2 linked regions of the Corallococcus caeni genome follow. The protein of the gene in region 2 binds, or shares a complex with, the protein of the main gene of each other region. Links are inferred from orthologs where the notes say so. Each region holds a gene or a part of one and is shown on either strand. Other genes may lie near its edges.

Evidence for each region. Proteins that work in one complex are often made in the same cells at the same time.
Region 1: the proteins of uvrA (region 2) and mfd are in contact, whole or in part, in a crystal structure (PDB 4DFC), measured with the Escherichia coli proteins. The link is inferred for Corallococcus caeni from one-to-one orthologs.

Annotation. Positions count from the first base shown.
Region 1 is NZ_BTTW01000005.1:116,830-121,355, forward strand. What follows is about bases 1-4,174. They hold mfd (transcription-repair coupling factor), read left to right. Parts: upstream 1-389; coding sequence 390-3,974; downstream 3,975-4,174. Other genes in these bases: AABA78_RS21870 (pilus assembly FimT family protein), read left to right, coding at 1-219; AABA78_RS21880 (DUF2652 domain-containing protein), read left to right, coding at 4,011-4,174. Outside these bases: more of AABA78_RS21880, read left to right, coding at 4,175-4,526. UniProt on the Escherichia coli protein: Couples transcription and DNA repair by recognizing RNA polymerase (RNAP) stalled at DNA lesions. Mediates ATP-dependent release of RNAP and its truncated transcript from the DNA, and recruitment of nucleotide excision repair machinery to the damaged site.
Region 2 is NZ_BTTW01000001.1:505,890-510,038, forward strand. The notes cover bases 358-3,801. They hold uvrA (excinuclease ABC subunit UvrA), read left to right. Parts: upstream 358-727; coding sequence 728-3,601; downstream 3,602-3,801. Other genes in these bases: AABA78_RS02115 (FadR/GntR family transcriptional regulator), read right to left, coding at 3,540-3,801. Outside these bases: AABA78_RS02105 (choice-of-anchor D domain-containing protein), read right to left, coding at 1-309; more of AABA78_RS02115, read right to left, coding at 3,802-4,149. UniProt on the Escherichia coli protein: The UvrABC repair system catalyzes the recognition and processing of DNA lesions. UvrA is an ATPase and a DNA-binding protein. A damage recognition complex composed of 2 UvrA and 2 UvrB subunits scans DNA for abnormalities.

The DNA.
Region 1 (4,526 bases), on a different replicon or contig from region 2:
ATGCAGGGCAAGCTCGGCCAGCCCGCGCTCGTCGCGGCGGCGGCGCCAACGGACGGTGCCATCCAGTTCCGCTTCACCTCCAACCGCGCCAAGAGCGTGCTGATGGTGGAGCCGCTGACGGGCCTGTCCAGCGTGATGGACTGCGACTCGTTGGCGGCCACCACCAGCGACACCAGCCGCAAGGACGTGCGGCTGGCGACGGCGTGCGCGGTGCCCTGAGGCTGTGACTTGCGCGCGCCCGGGGACCCTCGTGTGTCCCGGGCGCGCGTGAGCCTCCCCGCCTGGCGGCCGTGCCCCGGCTCCCATGGACCCGACACGTGACCGCATCCAGCGTTGATTTGGGACAGGGCGCACCCTAATTAGCCGAGGGCCCCCACACGGGCCCTCGAATGGATACCTCCCTCCCCCCGAAATCCGACGGCACCTCCTGGCCCGGCGGCGCTCCCCCTCCCTCCGGTGACGCCTTCGCCCGGCTCCTGGCCTCCCTGCGCGCGGGGCACCGTGCGCGGACGCAGGGGGTGAAGGGCGCGGCGCGCGGCCACCTGCTCGCCCGCCTGCACCGCGAGCTGCGCGCGCCCCTGGTGTGCGTGGCCGCGGATGAAGAGGCGGCGGATGCGCTCGCGCACGACCTGGCCTTCTTCCTGGGCGGCACCGGCAGCCTGCTGGAGCCCCGCGTGCTGCGCCTGCCCGCGGACGAGGTGCTCCCGTACGACGAGCTGTCGCCGGAGGCGGGCCCCATCACGGAGCGGCTGGGCGCGCTGTTCCACCTGGCGCGCGGCACGCCGTTCCCCGCGCTGGTGCTGTCCTTGCGCGCGCTGCACCGCCGCGTGCTGCCGCTGGCGGTGATGGAGGGGCTGGCCCAGCGCGTGGAGGTGGGCCAGGACTTCGACCGCGACTCGCTGGCGCGGAAGCTCTCGCTGATGGGCTACCAGAACAGCCCGCTGGTGGAGGACAAGGGCACCTTCAGCGTGCGCGGCGGCCTGCTGGACGTCTTCAGCCCGCTGTACGAGCGGCCGGTGCGCCTGGAGTTCTTCGGGGACACCATCGAGTCCATCCGCGTCTTCGACCCGGAGTCGCAGCGCACCGTGGACGCGCTCAAGACCGTGGACCTGGTGCCCGCGCGCGAGCTGCTGCTCACCGACGACACCCGCCCGCGCGCCGAGGCCGCCGCCCGCGCGGTGGCGGACCGCATCAACCTGCCCACCATCAAGCTGCGCGAGCGGCTGGACGCGCTGCGGGAAGGCCTGCCCGGCTTCGGCCTGGAGGGGCTGCTGCCCGGCTTCTTCGAGGGCGGCCTGGCCACGGTGTTCGACTACCTGCGCGCGTGGGCCCCGGAGCCCGTCGTCTACCTGGACGACCCGGTGGGGCTGGACCGCGCGCTGGAGGAGCTGTGGGCGGAGCTGGCCAAGGGCGTGGAGGAGGCGGACGCGCGCCAGGACCTCACCTACCCGCCGGAGCACCACTTCCTCACGCGCGAGGGCGTGGCGGCGGGCCTCAAGGCCCTGCGCGTGGTGGAGGGCGGAGGCCTGTCGCTCTCGCAGTCCGAAGCGCCCGTGGCCTTCACCTTCGGCACGACGCAGGACCTGCGCGAGGCCATCCTCGCGCACCACGGTGAGGAGGGCGCCCTCACCCCGCTGGTGGAGCGGCTCCAGCGCTGGCGTGACACCGGCGTGGCGTGCGCGGTGGCGTGCGGCACGCTCAGCCAGGCGGACCGGCTCAAGCGGCTCTTGCTGGACCGCTCCGTGATGGTGAAGGTGCACACAGAGCCGCTGCAGGACCCGGCGAAGCTCTATGAGCCGGCAATATGGGCGCACCTGTTCACCGGCGAGGTGAGCCACGGCTTCACCGACCCCGAAGGCCGGCTGGCGGTGCTGGCGGACGAAGAGATTTTCGGCGTCCGCTCGCGCCGCCGCGTCAAGCGCAGCAAGAAGCTGGACGCGTTCGCCGCGGGCTTCAAGGACCTGAAGGAAGGCGACCTCATCGTCCACACCGACTTCGGCATCGGGCGCTACGCGGGCCTGACGAAGATGGAGGTGCAGGGCGTGCCGGGGGACTTCCTCGTCCTGGAGTACGCGGGGCGGGATAAAATCTACCTGCCGGTGGGCCGCATGCGGCTCATCCAGAAGTTCACCGGCGGGGACCCGGAGAAGGTCCAGCTGGACAAGCTGGGCACGACGAGCTGGGAGAAGACGAAGAAGCGCGTCAAGGAGCAGCTGCTCAAGATGGCGGCGGAGCTCCTGCAGATGGCCGCCGCGCGCAAGGCGCACCCGGGCTACGCGTTCGCGCCGCCGGACCGCTACTTCGCCCAGTTCGAGGCGGACTTCGAGTTCGACGAGACGCCGGACCAGGCGAAGGCCATCGAGGACGTGCTCGCGGACATGCAGAAGGCGCAGCCAATGGACCGGCTCGTCTGCGGCGACGTGGGCTACGGCAAGACGGAGGTGGCCATGCGCGCCGCCTTCAAGGCCACGCTGGACCGCAAGCAGGTGGCGGTGCTGGTGCCCACCACGGTGCTGGCGCAGCAGCACTTCCATTCGTTCAAGAAGCGCTTCAAGGACTACCCCGTCACGGTGGAGGTGATCTCCGGCATCCGCAAGCCGCCGGAGATCCGCGACATCCTCCGCCGCGCCAAGGAGGGCAAGGTCGACATCGTCATCGGCACGCACAAGCTGCTGGCGGGCGACGTGTCCTTCAAGGACCTGGGGCTCCTGGTGGTGGACGAGGAGCAGCGCTTCGGCGTGAAGCAGAAGGAGGCCCTCAAGCGGCTGCGCACACAGGTGGACGTGCTGACGCTGACGGCGACGCCCATTCCCCGCACGCTGCACATGAGCATGTCCGGCGTGCGCGACATGAGCATCATCGCCACGCCGCCGCAGGACCGCCGGGCCATCCGCACCTTCGTGATGAAGTACGACGAGGCCGCCATCAAGGAGGCCGTCGAGCGGGAGATCGCCCGGGGCGGCCAGGTCTTCTTCGTGCACAACCGCGTGGAATCCCTGCCCTCCATGGAGCAGGAGCTGAGGAAGCTGCTGCCCAACGTCTCCATCGGCGTGGCGCACGGCCAGATGGGCGAGGGGCAGCTGGAGAAGGTGATGCTCCAGTTCACGGAGCACAAGTTCCAGGTGCTGCTGTGCACGAGCATCATCGAGAGCGGCATCGACATCTCCAGCGCCAACACGATGATCGTCAACCGCGCGGACCAGTTCGGCCTGGCGCAGCTCTACCAGCTGCGCGGACGCGTGGGCCGCAGCAAGGAGCGCGCGTACGCGTACCTGCTGGTGCCCACGCGCCGGCCGGTGACGAAGGACGCGCAGCGGCGCCTGGAGGTGCTCCAGAACTTCACGGAGCTGGGCGCGGGCTTCTCCATCGCCAGCCACGACCTGGAGATCCGCGGCGCGGGCAACCTGCTGGGTGAGAAGCAGTCCGGCGCCATCGCGGAGATCGGCTTCGACCTGTACGCGCAGCTGATGGAGGAGGCCGTCGCGGAGCTCCAGGGCATGCCGCCCAAGGTGCACGTGGAGCCGGACATCAACCTGCCCATGCCGGCGCTCATCCCCGACGACTACGTGGCGGACGTGCACCAGCGGCTGGTGTTCTACAAGCGCTTCAGCCAGGCCAGCCACCCGGACGAGGTGACGGACCTGCGCGCGGAGCTGGTGGACCGCTACGGCGAGGCGCCCGACGAGGTGGACGCCCTCTCCGAGGTGACGCTCCTCAAGATCGACATGCGCGAGCTGCGGCTGCGCGCGCTGGAGGCGGGCCCCGGCCGGCTGTCCCTGGCGCTGGGCGGCGACGCGCTGCTGGACGGCGCGAAGGTGGCGGGGCTGGTGCAGCGCTCCAAGGGCTTCTACCGGCTGACGCCGGACATGAAGCTCATCGCGCGCGTGCCCGCGGAGGTGAAGGGGCACGCGCTGCTGGCGGAGGCGCACAAGCTGCTGCGCGACGTGGGCACCTGCGCGCTGCCCCGGCACTGACGCACGCGGGGGGACTTCAGCTAGGCTGGCCGCCGAATGGCGATTGAGAAGGCGCTGTTGCTCATCGCGGACATCGGCGGCTACACGCGCTTCATGCGGCAGCACCGCTTCGGCCTCGCGCACGCGCAGGACACGGTGGCGCAGCTGCTGGAGGCCGTCATCGACGCGTCCGGCCGGTTCAAGCTGGCGAAGCTGGAAGGCGACGCGGCCTTCTTCTACGCCGTGGGCGACGACGTCACGCCGGTGGCCCGGCAGGTCGCGGCCATCCGCCGGGCCTTCCTGGCCCGCAAGGAGCAGCTCGTCATCGACCGCATGTGCCGGTGTGACGGGTGCACGCAGGTGGGCGCCCTGACGCTCAAGTTCGTGGCCCACGCCGGGGAGGTGGCCTTCCAGAAGGTGAAGCACCTCACGGAGCTGGCGGGGGTGGACGTCATCCTGGTGCACCGGATGCTGAAGAACGACGTGCCCGTGTCCGAGTACGTCCTGATGACGGACGCGGTGCACCAGGGCCTGGAGCCGGAGCTGCGTAAGCTCAGCCAGGGGCTGGAGCAC
Region 2 (4,149 bases):
GCCCTCCACGTCGGGCGTGAAGCGCACTTCAATCTCGTGCTCCGCGCCGGCCGTCAGCGTGAAGGGCTCGAACGCGGGGACGCTCACGTTGGGCAGCGACGAGCGCGCCCCCTCCACGCGGTACGACGCGCGCCCCTCGTTCGCCAGCCGCAGCTTCATCGCCTTGGTGCGGCCCACCGCGGCGGCGCCGAACTCCAGGAGCTCCGGCCGCGCGGCGAACCCCGTGCGTGCCTGCTGTGAAGTGGGTCGCTCACACGCCGTCCCCGCCGCCACCGCCACCGCCAACACCAACCATCGGAGTCCACGCATACAGAGTCTCGTCCTTCCTACACACGGCACCGGTGTCCCCCCACACAGCCCTGCACGTGGATCCGGTCGTCGTGGAAAGGTGCAACCCTGGTGCCTGAACGTCCCAACGAGGCGCCGTCGCGCCGCCAACACGGCAAACAGGCGCCCACGTTGGGATGCGGGCCTTAACGGGTAAAACAGGAGATTCGACGTTTCGTGGAAGCGACTGCAAAAGCTTCACAAACGGTCGATGCCACACCGACCCCTCACCCTCGGGGGCCGTGCGACTTCCAGCAGGGATGAGTGGAGCGCGCAGGACGGCCGCGTGCCCGTCTGGCCGGGGGATGCGGGCGGGCTTCCCGGGTGTTGCTTCAGAACCGCTCCGGGCGTGCGCCTTTGCGTGCACCGGAACACCCTTTCAGTGATAAAGCGCGCCCCCATGTCCGAGCCCGACGTCATTTCCATCCGTGGAGCCAGGGAGCACAACCTCAAGACCGTCTCCCTGGACATCCCGAAGAAGAAGCTCGTGGTGTTCACCGGCGTGTCGGGCTCCGGCAAGAGCTCGCTCGCGTTCGACACGCTCTACGCCGAAGGGCAGCGCCGCTACGTGGAGAGCCTTTCCTCCTACGCGCGCCAGTTCCTGGGGCAGATGGAGAAGCCCCGCTACGACACGCTGCGCGGCCTGTCGCCCACCATCTCCATCGAGCAGAAGGCGGCCAGCAACAACCCGCGCTCCACGGTGGGCACCGTCACGGAGGTGCACGACTACCTGCGCGTGCTCTACGCCTCCATCGGCGTGCAGCACTGCCCCAACTGCGGCCGCAAGGTGGGCAAGCAGAGCGCGCAGCAGATCGTCGATGAGATCATGAAGCTGCCCGCGGGCACCAAGCTCCAGGTGCTGGCGCCCATCGTCACGAACCGCAAGGGCGAGCACAAGGACCTGCTGGCGGAGGCGCAGAAGCGCGGCTTCTCCCGCGCGCGCGTGGACGGGAAGGTGCGCGAATTGGAGGAGCGCATCGAACTGGACAAGAAGTCCAAGCACGACATCGCGCTCATCATCGACCGCCTGGTGTTGAAGCCGGACCTGCGCACGCGCCTGACGGACTCCGTGGAGACCGCGCTGCGCGAGGGCAAGGGCACGCTCATCATCACGGATGAGAAGGGCACGCTCGCGTCCGACCGCGTGATGAGCGAGCTGAACGCGTGCCCCGCGTGCGGCCTGTCCTTCGGGGACCTCACGCCCGCGTCGTTCTCCTTCAACAACCCGCTGGGCATGTGCACGGACTGCAACGGCCTGGGCACGCGTCCGGAGATGGACGCGGACCTGCTGGTGCCGGACCAGAGCCGCAGCATCCGCGACGGCGCGATTGAACCGTGGGCCAGCGGCATGAACCGCGGCGAGGGCTGGACGGCGGACTTCGTGGAGAGCCTGGCGACCGCGTTCAAGATTGATTTGGACGTCCCGTACGCGAAGCTGTCCAAGCGGGAGAAGGACGTCCTGATGAACGGCGCGAAGGGCAAGTCCTTCACCGTGCAGTGGGGCGACAACGGCCAGTACGACATGGAGTGGGAGGGCCTGCTCGCCCGCACCATGCGCAACTTCAAGACGACGACGTCGGAGGCGCGCAAGACGGAGCTCCAGCGCTACTTCAGCGACAAGCCCTGCCCGTCCTGCAAGGGCGAGCGCCTGCGTCCGGAGAGCCGCGCGGTGAAGGTGCACCAGCGCACGCTGGTGGAGTTGAGCCGCATGACCATCACGGAGGCGCGCACCTTCCTCACGCAGATGGGCCTGAGCGCGCAGGAGGAGAAGATCGCCCAGGAGCTGCTCAAGGAGATCCGCAGCCGCCTGTCCTTCCTGGTGGACGTGGGCCTGGGCTACCTCACGCTGGACCGCACGGCGTCCACGCTGTCCGGCGGTGAGAGCCAGCGCATCCGGCTGGCGTCGCAGATGGGCAGCGAGCTGACGGGCGTCATCTACATCCTGGATGAGCCCTCCATCGGCCTGCACCAGCGCGACAACGGCAAGCTGCTGTCCACGCTCAAGCGGCTGCGCGACCTGGGCAACTCCGTCATCGTCGTGGAGCACGACGAGGAGACGATGGAGGAGGCGGACTACCTGGTGGACTTCGGCCCCGGCGCGGGCGAGCTGGGTGGACAGGTGGTGTCCCAGGGCACGCCCAGGCAGGTGATGGCGGACGAGAACAGCCTCACCGGGGCGTACCTGTCCGGGCGCCAGGAGATTGAGATCCCGGAGACGCGCCGCAAGCCCAACCCCAAGCATCAGATCTCCATCGTGGGCGCGACGGAGAACAACCTGAGGAACGTGGACGCGGACATCCCGCTGGGCATCTTCACGGCCGTCACGGGCGTGTCCGGCGCGGGCAAGTCAACGCTGATCAACGAGATCCTCTACCCGGCCCTGGCGCGCGCGCTCTACGAGAGCCGCGAGCCCATGGGCAAGCACAAGTCCATCAAGGGCCTGGAGCACCTGGACAAGGTCATCGACATCGACCAGCGGCCCATTGGCCGCACGCCGCGCAGCAACCCGGCGACGTACACCAAGGTGTTCGACGCCATCCGTGAGGTCTTCGCGATGACGCCGGAGGCGCGCACCTTCGGCTATGGCCCGGGCCGCTTCAGCTTCAACATCAAGGGCGGCCGCTGCGAGGCGTGCGAGGGCGACGGAGTGAAGCTGGTGGAGATGCACTTCCTGGCGGACGTCTACGTCCCCTGCGAGGTGTGCAACGGCAAGCGCTTCAACGAAGCGACGCTGCGCGTGCGCTACAAGGGCAAGAACATCGCGGAGACGCTGGACCTGAGCGTGCGCGAGGCGGTGGACCACTTCGGCGCGCACAAGGACATCCTGCGCGTCCTCACCACGCTCACCGACGTGGGCCTGGGCTACCTGCGGCTGGGCCAGCCCTCCCCCACCCTGTCCGGCGGCGAAGCGCAGCGCATCAAGCTGGCGCGCGAGCTGGCGCGCGTGGCCACCGGCCGCACGCTCTACATCCTGGACGAGCCCACCACGGGCCTGCACTTCGAGGACATCCGCAAGCTCCTGTCCGTGCTCAACCGGCTGGTGGAGGCGGGCAACAGCGTGCTCGTCATCGAGCACAACCTGGACGTCATCAAGAGCGCGGACTGGCTCATCGACCTGGGGCCGGAGGGCGGCTCGGGCGGCGGCAACATCCTGGCCACCGGCACGCCGGAGGACGTCGCGAAGGTGGAGGCCAGCCACACCGGCCGATACCTCAAGCACGTGCTGGGCAAGGCGCGCCGGGCCCGCATCGGCAAGCGCGTGGACGCGGCCTGAGTCTGCACGAAGCAGGTGGCTCCCGGGCTGTGGGCAAGGAAGCAGCCCCAGGAGCGCAGCCCTCCGGTCCGGTCATGGCTGGGGGCGGGTCCTGAGGTCCGGGCTGAAGGCACGCCTCCCGGACGCAGTCACCATCAGGTTCGCCGTGATGACGCTCCGGAACGGATGGAAGCAGCTGCGCCTCGGTAGGCTCGGCGGCTGGTGCGAGGGTTCCAAGGTCACGCTCCTCGACGAAGGGGCGTGCCTCAAGAGGACCGGCCTCGTAGGGGACTGACGCTGAAGCCCCGCAGACGCACTGTTGGGCGTGGTGAACCTCGGGAGACACAGTCTCCTGGGGGACTGGCGCGAACTGGTTGAGCACGCCCTCATCGCATGTCTTCAGCAGGGCCGGCAGCTGTTGCTGAAGCGTCTGCGCGTCGCGATCGCTCAGGGCGTGCGTCGCGCACCTGGCCCACTGGCGCAGGGCTTCGCCGCCCATGAAGGGCAGCAGCCGGGCCCCAATGCCCCTGAAGGCCCGTTGCAGCGATTGAACGAGGAGCAGGTGCCCG